Regions from separate parts of the Pseudoalteromonas sp. NFXS39 genome, predicted to be linked through region 3. Evidence: predicted binding sites of a transcription regulator. Region 3 holds the regulator's gene; each other region holds the start of a gene.
What was found. The regulator LexA, encoded in region 3, represses DNA repair genes until DNA is damaged. The targets are predictions, from matches to a motif close to TACTGTATNNNNATACAGTA.

Region 1 (5,808 bases), on a different contig from region 3:
GTAGAGTTTAGGTGCGATAAAGTAAATAGGTAAGTTAATTAACTTATTGAATAGAGTGTAGAAAAATGGTCGGCATAGCAGGATTTGAACCTGCGACCCCTGACACCCCATGACAGTGCGCTACCAAGCTGCGCTATATGCCGACGTTGAAAGTCATAGTACGGCTTTTTTTATAAAAATCAATATCAGCGCAGTTCGATTGCCTGTTTATTGTTCAGGCAATCGGTATTAAATCAATGGGCTAGTGGTTAATCTAGCCAATCGTTGATCGTTTTGTACATAAAGTCGCGTATTAATGGTTGAGCATCGGCGTTAGGGTGGAGGTTATCGTTTTGCATTAGCTCAGGACGGCCTGCAATATTAAGCATGAAAAAAGGCATGAGTTCAGAATCTGTTTCATCAGCAATAGTTTTAAAGCTATCGGTGAAAAGTTTGGTATAACGAGGGCCATAGTTTGGTGGAATTTGTACTTCCATTATGGCGGTTTTCGCCCCAGTTTGTTGGCTTTTCGCTATTAAATCACGTAGGTTAGTTTGAAGGCGTTTAATAGGGAAACCACGTAAACCATCGTTTCCGCCAAGCTCAATAAGCACATGAGTGGGTTCAAATTCACTTAGTAACGCGTCGAGTCGTCTTAAGGCGCCGCCGGTAGTTTCACCACTAATACTAGCGTTTACTAAATATACAGATTGGTCTTTTTCATCGTACTTATCTTGTAACAATTTAACCCAGCCTTGTTCTTGTTTAAGGCCGTATGCGGCGCTTAAACTGTCACCTAAAATTAAAATTGTGTTGTCAGCTGCTGCCGTAAGTGGTTTGATTACTAACAGTAAAACGAATATAAAACGTAGGATTGGATGCATCATATGTCAGCGCTTTCTCAATTAAACATCATTCAAGTTAAAGGACTTTCTAAAACGGTCACCACGGTTGAGGGCAACCTGACCATCCTCAGTGACATCAGCTTTAATGTCAAGTCGGGTGACTCAGTTGCAGTAGTGGGCACCTCTGGTTCGGGTAAGTCTACTTTATTAAGTTTGTTAGCCGGACTTGACCAATCAACTAGCGGCAGTATTTATTTAGATGGTGCTGCTTTGCACGAATTAGGCGAAGAAGCACGCGCGGCACTTCGCGCCGAAAAAGTGGGGTTTGTGTTTCAGTCTTTCATGCTTGTACAAAGCTTAACAGCACTTGAAAACGTGATGCTACCGGCTGAACTTGCCGGTAGTAAAGACGCGAAACAGCAAGCGCTTGAGCTACTTGAAAAAGTAGGTTTAAGTCACCGTGTTGGCCATTACCCATCGCAATTATCTGGCGGTGAGCAGCAGCGTGTAGCTATTGCGCGTGCATTTATTGGTACACCGAAAATCTTATTTGCCGATGAACCATCAGCGAACCTTGATAGCAAAAACGGTAAATTAATTGAGTCATTATTATTTGAATTAAATAAAGAGCACGGCACGACACTTATTTTAGTAACGCATGATGAGCAGCTTGCACAAAAGTGTCAGCAAATTTTACACATTGAAGCAGGGCAGTTAGTAACTGTAAAAGAAAGCGAAGGAGTGCAAGCGAATGTGGGCTAAATTAGCACTAAAACTGTTTTCACGTGAGTTTAAACGCGGTGAGTTAACAGTGATCAGTGCAGCAATTGCCTTAGCTGTTCTCACTGTTTTAACACTGTCTATGGTTACCGACCGAATTGGTCAAAGTATTGAAGAAAAAAGCAGTGCCTTTATTGCTGCTGATCGCGTTTTAGCAAGTAACCATGCTTTACCTGCCGAGTTTTTAGAAAAAGCCAACCAAGAAAACTTACGTACCGCTAAAATAACCTATTTCGATACCATGTTATTTGCTGGTGAAGAAATGCAGCTTGGCTCGGTGAAAGCGGTATCAAACACCTATCCGTTAAAAGGCGAGTTAAAAGTAAAAACTAGCCTGACTGATCAACCACAAGTAACTGCTGATATCCCAAGTCGTGGTGAAGTGTGGTTAAGTGAATCAGTGTTTTATGCGTTAAACATTAAAGTGGGCGATAAAGTAGAGCTTGGCGCTGCTACGTTTACTGCTAGTCATGTTGTAGCCGAAGAGCCTGATGCACCGTTTAATGTGTTTTCAAGCAGCCAGCGAATCTTAATTAATGAAGCAGACATAGCTGTTACAGAGGTAATTCAGCCGGGTAGTCGAGTGTTTTATCGTCAGCTTTATGCTGGCAGCAAAGACAATTTAGATACCTTCTATGCGTGGTTAAAACCACAAATGAAAGAAAACCAGCGTTGGTATGGTGTTAAAGACCGCCAGTCTCCTATTTCTAATAGTTTAAATCGTGCCGAGAGTTATCTATTGCTAGCAGGTTTACTTGGCATTATTTTAGCCGCTGTTGCTATTGCGGTATCGGCAAAACGGTATTGTGAGCGTCAATATGACCCGGTTGCCATGATGAAAACGCTGGGCGGAAGCCGCGCTATGATACGTAAAATCTATTTACTTCACTTGAGCCTTGTTTGTTCAATGTCGGTCATAGTTGGTTTACTGATTGGTTATGGCTTACAAGCAGTTGCAACAGATTATTTAGCACAAACCATGGGCACAGCACTACCAAGTGCATCTGCTAAACCTTGGATTATTGCTATTAGTACCGGCGTGATTTGTGCGGTAATGTTTTCTATTAAACCACTTCTCGATTTATTTGATATTCCTCCGCTGCGCGTGCTTCGCCGTAATTTAGGCGACCGTTTATTGGTTAGTAAAGTGCACTTGGCTATGTCGGCGCTTACTGTGTTTTTACTCATGTGGTTATTTAGTAATAACATCAAAATAAGTGCCATTTTGTTTCTTTCAACTGCATTTTTAATTGCGGTGTTATTTGCTTTATCAAAGGTTATTTTTGGCGGTGGTCGCAAACTCGGTTTAAGCCCAGGTAATAGTTGGTCATTGGCGATAGCATCAATTCAAAAGCGTGCCAACGTTAATGCCGTACAATTAATTAGCTTTGCATTGGCTATAAAATTGTTATTGTTTTTAATTGTATTGAAGAACGACATGATCTCGGATTGGCAGTCACAGCTTCCAGAAAATGCACCTAATTCATTTTTAGTGAACATTACTGAGCAAGAACTAGAACCTATTACTAGTTTCTTAGCGCAAAATGATATGCCAACGTCTGATTTTTACCCGGTTGTTCGTGGCCGTGTAAACGCCGTTAATGGTGAGCTGGTTGCCCGCGAAGTATCGCAAGAAGATAACGAAAAGAAAGACGAAGAAGCTCGCTCTGGCATTGGCCGTGAGCTAAATCTAACTTGGCGCAAGGACTTGCCAAATCAAAACGAGCTTATCGACGGTACATGGTTTAGTGAAAACTCAGTGGCTGAGGCATCGGTTGAAGAGTCTATGCTTAAACGCTTAGATGTAAAAATAGGTGATACGCTTACTTTCTTAATAGGTGCACAGTCTTTCGATGCAAAAATTACCAGTGTTCGAAAAGTTAACTGGACGACACTCAAACCTAACTTCTTTATTATTTTAAGTCCTGATGTGCTAGCCAGTTTTCCTGCTACTTATATTTCATCGGTGAATGTAAAAGCGGATAAAAAACGCGAATTTAATGAGTTAATGCGTCAATACCCAACAGTGAATGTGATTGATGTTGAAAGCTTTATTAAACAGATTCGCTCAACAATAGAGCAAGTATCGTTAGCGATTGGTTTTGTACTAGCAATTGTCGTTGCCTGTGGAGCTTTAGTGCTTATTTCACAAGTACAAGCAAGTTTGGGTGAGCGTATGCAAGAGATTGTCATCTTAAGAACTTTAGGTGCTAAAGGGCGTTTAATTAAAAATGCCACCTTATATGAGTTTTTATTATTAGGGGTTACGGCAGGCTTAGTCGCTGCCATTGTCAGTGATATTGCTTTATTAATTGTACAAAAACAGATGTTCGAATTAGCAGGTAAATTCCATCCTCATATTTGGCTTATTGGCCCAGCAGTAGGAGGCCTATTTGTGGCGTGTTTGGGTTATTTGATGATAGCGCGCACAATGCGAAAAAATACCCAAGGCTTATTACGCTCACTGGCATAAGATTCTAACTAAAAACGCGTTTATAAAATGCTCGCAATTGCGGGCATTTTTTATGAATTGCAATTGGTTACTGGTAATTTATACAGTGCTCTGGCATTATTAACACAGATAATAATGATAATAGATGGGTCAGTTAGTTGGCGATTATTTTAGGGATTGATCCTGGTTCACGATTAACAGGGTACGGCGTGATTGCTCACCAAGGTGCTAAGTTCACTTATTTAGGAAGTGGTTGCATAAAATTGGCAGATCACGATTTTCCTGTTCGTTTAAAAATGATTTACCAAGGGATCAGTCAATTGGTAGAGCAATTCTCCCCAGACAGCTTTGCTATCGAAAAAGTGTTTATGGCACATAACCCTGATTCGGCACTAAAACTTGGTCAAGCTCGTGGCGCTGCCATTGTTGGCGCTTCAATGGCTGAGCTGCCAGTTTATGAATATTCAGCAAGGCAAATCAAGCAAGCTGTTGTGGGTAATGGCGGAGCCGATAAGTCTCAAGTACAACATATGGTAAAGAATATTTTAAAGCTGCCAGGCACTCCTCAAGCCGATGCCGCTGACGCTCTAGCAATTGCTATATGTCATGCACACTCAGAACAAAATTTAATTAAACTTGCGGGCAGTGCGAGCAAAACCGTAAGAGGACGATTAAGGAAGTAATATGATTGGTCGATTAAATGGCTTACTTGTTGAAAAACAGCCGCCAGAAATTCTTATTGAAGTAAGTGGTGTAGGCTACGAAGTACAAATGCCTATGACCTGCTTTTATGATTTACCCGCAGTAGGTGAGCAAGCGATTATTTATACCCATTTTGTGGTACGTGAAGATGCCCAGCTATTATTTGGTTTTAACAATAAAACAGAGCGCGCTTTATTTAGAGAGCTATTAAAGGCTAATGGCGTAGGACCAAAATTAGGACTTGCGATTTTATCGGGTATGTCAGCACAGCAATTTGTAAGTTGTGTAAACAATGAAGATGCAACCACACTGGTTAAACTTCCGGGGGTTGGTAAAAAAACTGCTGAGCGCTTAGTACTCGAAATGAAAGACAGACTGAAAGATTGGGGTAATGACTTATTTACACCATTTAGCGATAATGCCGTCATTGAGCCTGCAAGTGATGATACCCTAGTGGCAAATAATGCTGCCGATGATGCAGTGTCTGCACTTGTGGCGTTAGGTTATAAGCTACCGCAAGCACAAAAAGCGGTGAAAGCAGTGAACAAACCAGATATGACGACAGAGGTTCTAATTAAAGAAGCTCTAAAATCAATGTTGTGAGTAAACCATGATAGAAGCAGATCGCTTAATAGATGCGAGTGAACAAAGTAACGAAGACAGTGTTGATCGTGCCATACGGCCAAAACTGTTAACAGATTACACTGGCCAGCCGCATGTTAAGCAACAAATGGAAATATTTATCGAGGCGGCTCGCCATCGTGGCGAAGCCCTGGATCACCTATTAATATTTGGTCCACCGGGTCTTGGTAAAACCACACTTGCAAACATTGTTGCCAACGAGCTTAACGTTAGTATTAAAACAACGTCAGGGCCAGTACTCGAAAAAGCTGGCGATTTAGCTGCTCTTTTAACTAACCTTGAAGAAGGTGACGTACTGTTTATTGACGAAATTCACCGCTTGAGCCCGCAGGTCGAAGAGATTTTGTATCCAGCAATGGAAGACTATCAGCTGGATATTATGATCGGTGAGGGCCCAGCCGCACGTTC
Region 2 (5,808 bases), on a different contig from region 3:
GGACGATTATTTTCAACTAAAGCGATATTTACTGCAAAATCACCACTTTCGAGAATAAACTCACCCGTACCATCCATTGGATCAAGTAACCAATAACGATGCCAATCTTTTCTGTCTGCAAGTGCTGGAATGGGTGTTTCTTCTGACATAATTGGAATATCAGGTGCTATAGCCTTTAAGCCTGCCATTAATACATCGTTAGATGCTAAATCGGCCTTGGTGACCGGAGTATGATCTGACTTTTGCTCAGCACCAATATCATCCTGCTGATAAATTGCCATAATGGCATCGCCCGCTTGCTCAGCTAACCGAATGCACGGTTCTAAAAAATCATTCATTGCCCGCTCCCGACTCTAAGTACTTTGTTAATAATAGCAAAGCTGCGACACTTCGTGCTTCAGTAAAGTCTTCTTGTTGCAATAATGATTGCCAATCACTCATTGGCCATTTCACCACAACAAGCGGTTCTGGCTCATCACCAGGCAAGGTTTCAGGGTAAAGATCTTCGGCATACAAAATATGCATAGTGGCATTAAAGTAACTAGGTGCCATACTGACTTTTTTAAGTTCAGCGAAATGCTTAGCACCAAAGCCAACCTCTTCTTTGAGCTCGCGGTCGGCAGCTTGCTCAGGTGTTTCACCTGGGTCAATTAAACCTTTTGGAAAACCCAACTGATAATCATTGGTACCCGCACAATACTCTCGCACTAATAACAGTTCGTTATCGGCCGTTACAGGCACAATCATAACGGCACCTCTGCCACCGCCACGAATTCTTTCGTATTGCCTTTGCTCGTCATTTGAGAACTTCAATTCGAGAGATTCAACAGTAAATAGTCGGCTTTTAGCGACAACTTCATTAGACAAAATTTGCGGTGGTGTAGGATGCTTTTTCTGTGTCATTGGCATTAATTTGCTATCATGGCAGTTATGCTCATCATAAATCTTTTAAAGTGAATTGCCTATGTTAAATTGGTCAAAAATCGATACTGTGTTGTTAGATATGGATGGCACCCTACTCGATTTGCATTTTGATAATTACTTTTGGCTTACTGTTATTCCCGAGCAATATGCGCATAAACATAAAATCAGTTTAGACGAAGCAAAAGCTGACATTTTGCACCGTTATCAACAAGTTCACGGACAAATTAATTGGTACTGCTTAGATTATTGGCAACAGCAACTTGACTTACCAATTATGGCGTTAAAACGTGACATTCAACATTTAATCAGAATTCGTGAAGATGTTCCGCCATTTCTAACGGAACTAAGAAAAGCAGGCAAGCAATTGATCATGCTCACTAACGCACACCCAGATTGTGCCATGTTAAAGTTTGAACTAACTGCGATTGATAACTACTTAGATGGCGTGATCTCAACTCACCAATATGGCGTGAGTAAAGAGCATCAACCATTATGGCAACAAGTACACCAAGAATGGCAGTTTGATAAGGAACGGACTTTATTTGTGGATGACAGCCCGGCAGTACTCGATGCGGCAAAAGAGTTTGGTATTGGTCATATTCTTGCGGTTGCCAACCCAGATAGTCAGCAACCGCACAAGCAGTTCGATGGCTTTTTATCGACCATCGATTTTCGAGAGTTTATGCCCGTTATAAAATGAGCATAAACACGTTTATTTAGGGTAACGCTGCTCTAAGCCTTGGTATACAAGCTTTGCGAAATCCGCGTGCTCTGTATCTAGGCTTTTTACCACTTCAACTAGGTGCTCATTATCTTCTTGACCGTTCCACACTTTGATATAACTACCGTCTTTGTAGCCATGATCTTGGCGGAAAAAATTCAAAGTGTTTTTACCTACGTAACCACGGTATAAATCGTCGATATCCATACCGATTTGTGCCATACAACCAGCAAATGCAGCAGCATTAAAGCTCTTTTCAGCGACAGCTGAAGCAGCTAATAATTCGAGTGTTTGTTTAAAGTCATCAGCTTGAACTGGCGCACTTAACTCTGCTTCAAGTTGTGCTGCTAACTGCTCATAGCTGGTTTCACCATCGATACGTAAAGATAAACCGAAATGGAAAATATCAACTAACTCTAAAATAACTTGTTCAGTATCTGGAGTTTGTTTCTTCCACCACTTCCAACCATAGTGATCAAGCATTTCAGCACACTCAACCCAAATTGCACGATACCATTCAAAACCTTGGCTAAACCATTGCTCATGTACTTTGGTATTCATCGCATTTTGCATCTCGAGCATGACAACGAGTTTTTGTAAATTAGCAGACATTTTTTATCCCAACTTGCATTTTTTATTTGCCTATATATTACAGTAAAGATGAAATAAATACCGCAACAATCAGGTCATCTTTGCAGTTGATAAAAATAACCGAGGAAGCCCATGTTTAAATCTCTACTTATTAGCGCACTGTTTGTGCTATCAAGCCAAGTTGTTGCTGCAACTGCCTCTAATATTGCCGAATCTGCAGAGCAAGTCAGTCCATTATTACCAGGATTAGCGGTGCCAAATGTTGAATTAAAAGACCAATACGGCAAAACCGTCTCATTAAGTGAGCGCTTTAAAGAAAAAACCACAGTGCTGATTGTTTATCGTGGTGGCTGGTGTCCATATTGTTCAAAACAATTGGCCAGCGTACAAAAAATAGAGAAAGAATTAGCTAATTTAGATGCGCAATTAATTGCCGTTTCGCCAGACAGCCCTGAAAAACTTGCTGAAACAAAAATTACAGCTCCTAGCTATCAATTGCTTTCTGACGACAGCCTCACTTTGGCGCAAACGTTAGGTTTAGCATTTTACTTAGATGACAAAACAGCAAAGATTTACCGCAATAAGCTTGGGGTTAACTTTGTGTCGCTAGATGGTGAAGCGAAAGTAGCGTTACCAGTACCTGCAGTGTTTGTAATCGACACAAATGGGTTAGTTCATTTTCAATATGCTAACCCAAATTACAAAGTACGTTTAACAGAGGATTTATTACTAGCAGCTGTTAAATCAGTGAGCGAACAATAAATTAGCAAGGGATAAGCAGAACATGCTTCTGCTTATCGGCCTTGTGTAAATTCTTGCCAAGATTCAATTAAATCAACAAAGTCTTCAAAGCCGCAGCCACTGCACAGGCCTTCTTCTTCAAGCATTAAATCATCATCTTGGTAGGCAACTAAGTCTTCATTATCTTGATGTAATGCATGTGCTTCGAATAATGCTTCGTCTTTACTTAAGATCAAATCAATTTCTTGACCTTGTAAGGTTAAAGGCTCATGGCAGGTGTTAACCGCAGCGATCAAAGCTTGCACCATCGCTATTTTTTCTTTACCAACTTCTTCGTTTAGCCAACGGCCTATGATGGCATGTTCAGAAGAAATTTTAATGCGTAAACCGCTAATAGGGTCGCGGATAAATTGATATTCCATGGAGGGTACTCATAATACATTATCTGCTAATTATACCGTTTGCAGCTAAACGTGGCGAGTTTTGCAACCTTAAAACAACACGAGCGCCTAAGTGGCGCTCGTGTTTGTGCTATTTAAATAGCTAGAGTCGCGATTTGAAGCGTGCAGCATCAATAATCGCCCATAGGTATACGATTGGCAGTAAAATAAAACCAACTGCCACATAAATTAGTGCACCACTAATAACCCATGCTAAAAAGAATGCAATAGCCGCCATTAAACGACCTTGTACCAATTGCCCTAAACCAGGAAAAAAGATATTACATATTGCTGCGATTACATTACCGCCAGAACCTTGCTCTGCCATACTAACCTCTATAGTTTTTAATGATTATACTTTTAGTAAACATACTTTATGCCAACTTATTATGGCTTACAAATCAAAGCGTTAAAAAATAGCGTTTTTTTGATTTTAGTTCTTTTTGCTAAAAATCGGTCAAATTCACAATTTTTATTTACAATTTTAATGACTTGCCAAAATAGCTGTTTATAAAAACAGTATTTTATTTAGCCTTGCATAAACACCTGTTATACTCCACTCATTATAGATTGAAAAGGCGTAACGATGGACGTTTCTGAATTACTCGATGGCTTAAATGACAAACAACGGGATGCAGTCGCAGCCCCATTGCAAAACATGCTAGTACTTGCAGGTGCGGGTTCTGGTAAAACTCGAGTACTTGTCCATCGCATCGCATGGCTTATGCAAGTTGAGCAAGCTTCTGCATATAGTATCTTTGCGGTAACGTTCACTAACAAAGCCGCGAAAGAAATGCGCACCCGTGTAGAAGAAACGTTAAAAGCACCGGTTGGTGGTATGTGGATTGGTACTTTCCATGGCTTATCTCATCGTATTTTGCGCGCCCATCACCGTGAAGCGAACTTGCCTGAAAGCTTTCAAATCTTAGATTCTGATGATCAACAACGTATGATCAAACGCTTGCTTAAAGCGATGAACATCGATGACAAAAAGTGGCCTGCAAAACAGTTTGGCTGGTATATCAGTGCGAAAAAAGATGAAGGCCTACGTCCTAAAGACATTCAAGCCTACGATATTAACGAGCAAATGATGTTGAAAGTCTATGCTGCGTATCAAGAGGCTTGTGACCGCGCTGGTTTAGTCGACTTTGCAGAAATACTGCTACGCTGCTACGAAGTACTTAAGAATCATCCGACACTTTTACGTCACTATCAACAGCGTTTTGCCCACATGCTGGTAGACGAGTTTCAGGATACCAATACTATTCAATATGCTTGGCTAAAATTACTCGCGGGTAATACGAATAGTATTATGATCGTAGGTGATGATGACCAAAGTATTTATGGCTGGCGTGGCGCAAAAATTGAGAATATCAAACGCTTTTTAACTGACTTCGAAGCCGAAACCATTCGCCTTGAACAAAATTACCGCTCAACAGCAACCATTTTGAAAGCGTCAAATGCGCTGATCAAAAACAATGCTGAACGCATGGGCAAAAGCCTTTGGACAGACGGCAATGATGGTGAGCCTATTTCTGTTTATGCCGCTTTTAATGAATTAGACGAAGCACGCTTTGTTAGCAGCAAGCTACGTAGCTGGCTAAATGCAGGTAATGCATTACAAGACGCCGCCATTTTATACCGTAACAACGCGCAATCTCGTGTACTCGAGGAAGCAATGTTGCAAGAAGGCTTAAAATACCGCATATACGGTGGTATGCGCTTCTTCGAACGCCAAGAGATCAAAGATGCACTTTCGTATTTACGTTTAGTCGGTAACCGCCAAGATGATGCCGCTTTCGAGCGTGTTATTAACACCCCAGCACGCGGCATTGGTGATAAAACGTTAAGCCACATTCGTGATTGCGCGCGGAATGAGTCACTGCCGCTTTGGTATGCCGCAAAAGCAATTGTAGAGCAACAACACCTATCTGGCCGAGCAGCGAGTGCAGTCACTAAGTTCTTAGAACTTGTTGAACATATCGAAGATAAAATCAGCGATCTGACCTTAGAAGAGCAAGCTAAATACGCCATTCAAACTTCTGGGTTAATGGCTATGTATCAAGCTGAAAAAGGTGAAAAAGGCCGTGCTCGCGTAGAAAACTTAGAAGAGCTTATTAGTGCGTGTGGCCAATATGAACTACCGGAAGATGAAGAATTCAGCTCGCCACTACAGGGCTTTTTGGCTTATACCTCACTAGAATCAGGCGAGGGCCAAGCCGATGAGCACGAAGACGCGGTTCAAATGATGACCCTGCACTCAGCAAAAGGCTTAGAGTTCCCGCTGGTATTTATGGTCGGTGTTGAAGAAGGCATGTTCCCGTCACAGCAAAGTAATGAAGAATCTGGCCGTTTAGAAGAAGAACGCCGCTTGTGCTATGTAGGTATGAC
Region 3 (5,808 bases):
GTTAAATATAGAAATAAACGCATATCCATCACATCAGTGAACTACAGGAGCAGCCATTTTAGAGCTACTATTCTAAAAAGGAAAAGTTTTTCAACTCAGCTATAGTTGTTAGGCCGTTTATTAGAGGAATTACAACTATGTTATTAGGTGCTTTTTCTGTGAGTTTAAATGTGAAAGATATCCATGCTTCAAAGCAGTTTTATGAAAAACTTGGCTTTAAAGAATTTGCCGGCGAAATCGAGCAGCATTGGTTAATTATGAAAAACGGCGAACATTTAATAGGTTTGTTTCAAGGCATGTTTGATAAAACCATGCTGACCTTTAACCCAGGCTGGGATCAAAATGCTGAGGCACTGGTAGAGTTTGCCACTTTTGAGCAATTAGCCGCGCATTTTCAGCAACAAGGGTTAGAAATACAAAAAGCCGGTGACGCGAGTTTTATTATCACCGACCCAGATGGCAACCCTATTTTGATTGACCAGCACGTTTAGCAGGCTTTTTACGTTTTAAACGAATGTTCTGTAGCAATAAAATAATCCCCGTAATACAAAACAGTACGCTGGTGGCCGAAAAGCTAATTAGAAGTGGGTTATTAAAGTTTTCGCGCTCATCATAATCCATGATGTGTAGCATCCAGAAAAAGTCGAAAATGCGCCATAGGGAGCTGCGCACTGTAATGACTTTACCGGTTTGGCTATCTAAATATAAGGTTGTTTTCAGCCAATCATCAAAACTCACTTGCCAAACATTGGCCTTGTGAGCCACTTCTCTTGGTCCTTTGGTTAACAGCTGTGCTTGCGTGATATTTGCGTTAATAAGTAAGTGAGTTCTCGCGTTTTCAATTATTTGTGCTTTATTCGGCGCAGGCATCTTATCACCTGTTCTGCCATCAAAATTAAAGGAGCCGCTCGGTGCCGTGACTTCTATGATTGGCGACTCTAAAAAGTGGCTGTACTTGATACTTTCAATTTGTTCAAATTGTGCCGTTATTTTATCGATAGAAGCAGAGTAGTCTGACACTAAGAAAGGGTTACTTAGACTGCGATTTGCTAGATGTTTTCCATGCACTTTTTCAAGCGGCAATGAACTCATTACAAGCCCACCTAAAAGCCAAAAAAAGATCTGCAAAGCAAGTAAATAGCCTAGCCATTTATGCCCTTTACGAGCATATTTGAACATGCGTTTATTCATTACCACCCCGTTATTATTGTTGTATGGGCGCTATTTTAGGTTGTTTAGCTGTATTGCCAATGCGGCAAAATGTCGCATTAACTGTATTCTAGATTTGGTATATATACAAAACTGAGTTAAAGTTTCAGTCGATATCAATAGAGGATAAAAACGAGAGTATGTCGGAAATTCAATTTTTAAATGTAGATCTGGAGCTTGAATCAAAGCACGATATTAGTGCGCTTGTTGCTGATTTGAAGAAAAACGCTATGGTTTTACATTATGACCAAGATGAATACCGTCAACTTGCACGCATTGAAGCAACTGCAGATATCAGCTCTCCAGACAAAGCGATTAACCAGCTTTGCGAATTAATTGAATCTTGCTCGCGCAATGCATTAAAGCAGTGGTTATCTTGTTCAAAACGTACATTTGATTTAGGGTTTGAATCGGGTAACTCGCCAAAGTGCTTTAACCAACCCCTGCATGCAGATACCTTGTTACGTATCTCAGCAATTGGCGCAGGGATTGAAATTACTATTTATCCAGTCGAAAAGTAAACTGAATTTAGCGCTCTACGACTGCTGCGGTCATTCTTGATACGCAGCACAGCTCCCCAGCAGCATTGGTAATTTTGATATCCCAAACAGAGGTGCGCTTACCTAAATGAAGTGGTCTGGCCGTTGCCGTTAATGTCCCTTTTCGAGACGCTTTTATGTGGTTGGCATTAATCTCTTGACCAACAGCATAGAATTTATTGAAATCAATAACAAAGTTGGCTGCATAGCTTGCCACTGTTTCTGCTAACACAACGTTTGCTCCGCCATGAACCATGCCCATAGGGTTATGGTGTTCAGGAATTGCAGGCATGGTGGCCACTAAATAATCATCGCCAATTTCAGTCACCTCAATACCCATCGTTTTCATTAAAGTGCCTTGCCCGGTTACTCCTTGTTCCAAGTCTTTACATTGCTCCAGCGTGATTGGATGGTGCCAAATACTCATTGTGTTTCCTTAACATGCGAATTAAAGCTAATACCTTATGGCATCTTTCATTGCGGTTCAATGTTAGTTTTGTAGCAATATGATGGAGTTAATTTAAATTTGCGATTTTCAAATAACTGTATATACTCACAGTTAAATGTACTGTATGGAAAACCAGTTGTATGCGCCCATTAACTAAACGCCAATCGCAAATCTTAGAACTAATTAAAGTCTTTATTAAAGATACAGGCATGCCGCCAACACGCGCTGAAATAGCTCAAACATTGGGTTTTAAAAGTGCCAACGCCGCTGAAGAACATCTAAAAGCACTGGCAAAAAAAGGCATGATCAAAATGAAGCCTGGAGCGAGTCGTGGTATTCAGTTGATTGAAGAAGATGAACCTGAGCAGTTAGGTTTACCTTTGATTGGCCGTGTTGCAGCTGGTGAGCCAATTTTGGCTCAGGAGCATGTCGAAAGTCATTGCCAAGTTGACCCTACGTTATTTAAACCAGCCGCTGACTTTTTACTACGTGTAAATGGCATGAGTATGAAAGATATTGGTATTATGGACGGTGACTTGCTTGCAGTACATAGAACGCAAGTTGCTGAAAATGGGCAAGTTGTTGTAGCTCGAGTTGATGAAGATGTAACTGTTAAGCGGCTAGAAAAAGCAGGTCGGAAAGTACTTTTACACGCTGAAAACGAAGAGTTCTCACCTATTGAGGTTGACCTTGAGCATGAATCTTTCAATATTGAAGGGTTAGCTGTAGGAGTCATTCGTAACGCTGACTGGATGTAGTTGTCCCTTATTTGGTGCGCTAAATTGACTCAATTTGGTGCGCCATTGTGATTTTGCCACTTAATTAGGATTTGTGAATACTTACTCTTTATTTAAAGCCTTATATGGCGCAGTTTTCCTCTCTTTTTGTATATTCTTCGTAAACCATAACATTAAATAACGCGCTGATTATAGTTGTTATTTCTGCACCAAAATAAACATTTATTATCACTAAAACTTGCTTATTGGTCATTTTTTAACTAATTGGTTAAAGCAATGTATTAACACCTGATTAATAAAAAGACACAAAAATGTGCGAGGTGTTAGACAGGGGGCCAGTATCATAAGTGAGTTAAAATGATACGTAGTCGCTCTGAACAATAAAAAAAACGAATGGGCACCTTGCTGTATCGCCTTTTCGCTTTGCGTCTTGCAATAGCATCTAAAGGAGCCGTCACATGGGTAAACTGCGTTACGCCTTGTGGCTTATATTGGTTGCACTCCCAGAAATTGTATTGGCAAATAGTCAATACAATATGCGAAAAGGGGTGACTGATATAAGTAATAATGTTTATGAGTTACACATGACGATATTTATTATCTGTTGTGTAATCGGCATCATCGTATTTGCGGTGATGTTTTGGGCTTTAATACACCACCGTAAATCTAAAGGGGCCAAGCCTGCCCAATTTCATGAAAGTACAAAAGTTGAAATACTTTGGACTGCCATTCCATTTGTCATCTTAATAGCCATGGCTGTGCCTGCCACAAAAACTCTCATTGCTATGGAAGATGCCTCTAAAGCTGATATCACAATTAAAGTGACAGGCTCGCAATGGAAGTGGCATTACGAATATATGGGTGAAGATATAGCCTATTACTCAATCCTATCTACACCAAAAGATCAAATAGACAATCAGGCAGAAAAAACGGAGCATTATTTGCTTGAGGTAGATAAACCGCTAGTGCTTCCTATCAATAAAAAAGTCCGCTTTTTAATGACCTCAGACGATGTTATCCATTCGTGGTGGGTTCCTGATTTTGCAGTTAAAAAGGACGCAAACCCTGGATTTATCAATGAAGCGTGGACACGTATTAACGAACCAGGTGTTTACCGTGGTCAATGTGCAGAACTATGCGGTAAAGATCATGGTTTTATGCCTGTTGTGGTGAAAGCCTTACCTGAAGATGAATTTGCTAATTGGCTTGCAGATGCTAAGGAAGAAAAGGCTAATGCAGCAGCCGCTGATGCTGCTTTGCTTGATCAAACATTACCTAAAGAAGAGCTTATGGTCTTAGGTGAGCAAGTGTATATGGCAAGTTGTGCTGCATGTCACCAGCCTACTGGTATGGGCTTACCAGGCGTGTTTCCTGCACTTAAAGGCAGTCCCATTGTATTAGGTGATGTAAAAGATCACATAGATATCGTGTTACATGGCCGCCCTGGTACGGCGATGCAAGCGTTTGATAAGCAGCTTTCAATTAAGCAACTTGCTGCGGTTATTACCTATAAGCGAAATGCATGGGGTAATGATACCGGCGATGTGATCCAACCGAGTCAAATTCAAGCCGCGATTGATGCAGCAGCGGAGGCGAAATAATGAGTAACGTTATTAATGAGCAAGCAACTGGGCATGCGCATCACGACCATCATCATCCTGCTAAAGGTTTTAAGCGTTGGCTTTACACCACCAATCATAAAGACATCGGGAGTTTATACCTGATTTTTTCTCTTACCATGTTCTTGATTGGTGGAGCGATGGCTATGGTGATCCGCGCTGAACTATTTCAGCCAGGATTACAGTTAGTTGATCCGCACTTTTTTAACCAAATGACCACGGTACATGGTTTGATCATGGTGTTTGGCGCCGTTATGCCCGCATTTACTGGGCTTGCTAACTGGATGGTGCCTATGATGATTGGTGCACCTGATATGGCACTGCCACGCATGAACAACTGGAGCTTTTGGATATTACCTTTCGCATTTTTAATCCTGTTGGCTTCGTTACTGATGCCAGGTGGTGGTCCTGCGTTTGGCTGGACATTCTACGCACCACTCTCCACCACTTATAGTAACGATAACACTGCACTGTTTGTATTTGCCATACATATCATGGGTATTAGCTCAATTATGGGGGCGATTAACGTTATCGTGACTATCGTCAATCTAAGAGCGCCGGGTATGACTTGGATGAAGCTTCCGCTATTTGTTTGGACTTGGTTAATCACAGCATTCTTATTGATCGCAGTTATGCCTGTTTTAGCTGGGGCTGTGACTATGGTGCTGACAGATAAATACTTTGCAACAAGCTTTTTTGATGCGGCAGGTGGTGGTGATCCTGTGATGTTCCAGCACATTTTCTGGTTCTTCGGTCACCCCGAAGTGTACATCATGATTTTGCCAGCCTTTGGGATTATTTCGACTATTGTGCCGACCTTCTCACGTAAAAAGTTATTTGGCTATGCTTCTATGGTGTATGCAACCTCATCCATTGCGCTGCTGAGCTTCATCGTTTGGGCACATCATATGTTTACCACAGGCATGCCTGTAGCCGGCGAGTTGTTTTTCATGTACGCCACAATGCTCATTTCGGTGCCAACGGGCGTTAAAGTGTTTAACTGGGTAGCCACCATGTGGCGCGGTTCAATTAGCTTTGAAATTCCGATGATGTTTGCCATCGCCTTTATTGTGTTATTCACCTTAGGTGGTTTCTCTGGCTTGATGCTTGCCATTACACCGGCAGATTTCCAGTATCACGATACCTATTTTGTGGTGGCACACTTCCATTATGTGCTCGTGACAGGAGCCGTGTTCTCAATTATGGCGGGAGCCTATTATTGGTTACCGAAATGGACTGGCAACATGTACAACGAA

Region 1: a site for LexA is predicted at 4,146-4,165, ahead of ruvC (crossover junction endodeoxyribonuclease RuvC). Genes of this name have one in related genera too.
Region 2: a site for LexA is predicted at 3,920-3,939, ahead of uvrD (DNA helicase II). Genes of this name have one in related genera too.

The regions. Positions count from the first base shown of each region.
Region 1 covers NZ_JAGDEC010000005.1:4,746-10,553, forward strand. Annotated here, with positions in the region: tRNA gene J3455_RS10345 (tRNA-Pro) at 67-143, opposite strand; gene J3455_RS10350 (arylesterase) at 249-866, opposite strand; gene J3455_RS10355 (ABC transporter ATP-binding protein) at 867-1,586, shown strand; gene J3455_RS10360 (ABC transporter permease) at 1,576-4,077, shown strand; gene ruvC (crossover junction endodeoxyribonuclease RuvC) at 4,215-4,739, shown strand; gene ruvA (Holliday junction branch migration protein RuvA) at 4,741-5,361, shown strand; gene ruvB (Holliday junction branch migration DNA helicase RuvB) at 5,369-5,808, shown strand, end outside.
Region 2 covers NZ_JAGDEC010000011.1:102,189-107,996, forward strand. Annotated here, with positions in the region: gene cysQ (3'(2'),5'-bisphosphate nucleotidase CysQ) at 1-338, opposite strand, end outside; gene nudE (ADP compounds hydrolase NudE) at 331-903, opposite strand; gene yrfG (GMP/IMP nucleotidase) at 965-1,624, shown strand; gene J3455_RS18050 (dUTP diphosphatase) at 1,637-2,257, opposite strand; gene J3455_RS18055 (peroxiredoxin-like family protein) at 2,369-2,998, shown strand; gene J3455_RS18060 (YacL family protein) at 3,031-3,399, opposite strand; gene J3455_RS18065 (hypothetical protein) at 3,521-3,745, opposite strand; gene uvrD (DNA helicase II) at 4,004-5,808, shown strand, end outside.
Region 3 covers NZ_JAGDEC010000003.1:31,516-37,323, forward strand. Annotated here, with positions in the region: gene J3455_RS06300 (endonuclease) at 1-23, opposite strand, end outside; gene J3455_RS06305 (VOC family protein) at 138-491, shown strand; gene J3455_RS06310 (PepSY-associated transmembrane domain-containing protein) at 466-1,191, opposite strand; gene J3455_RS06315 (hypothetical protein) at 1,350-1,730, shown strand; gene J3455_RS06320 (PaaI family thioesterase) at 1,738-2,175, opposite strand; gene lexA (transcriptional repressor LexA) at 2,337-2,954, shown strand; gene coxB (cytochrome c oxidase subunit II) at 3,392-4,534, shown strand; gene ctaD (cytochrome c oxidase subunit I) at 4,534-5,808, shown strand, end outside.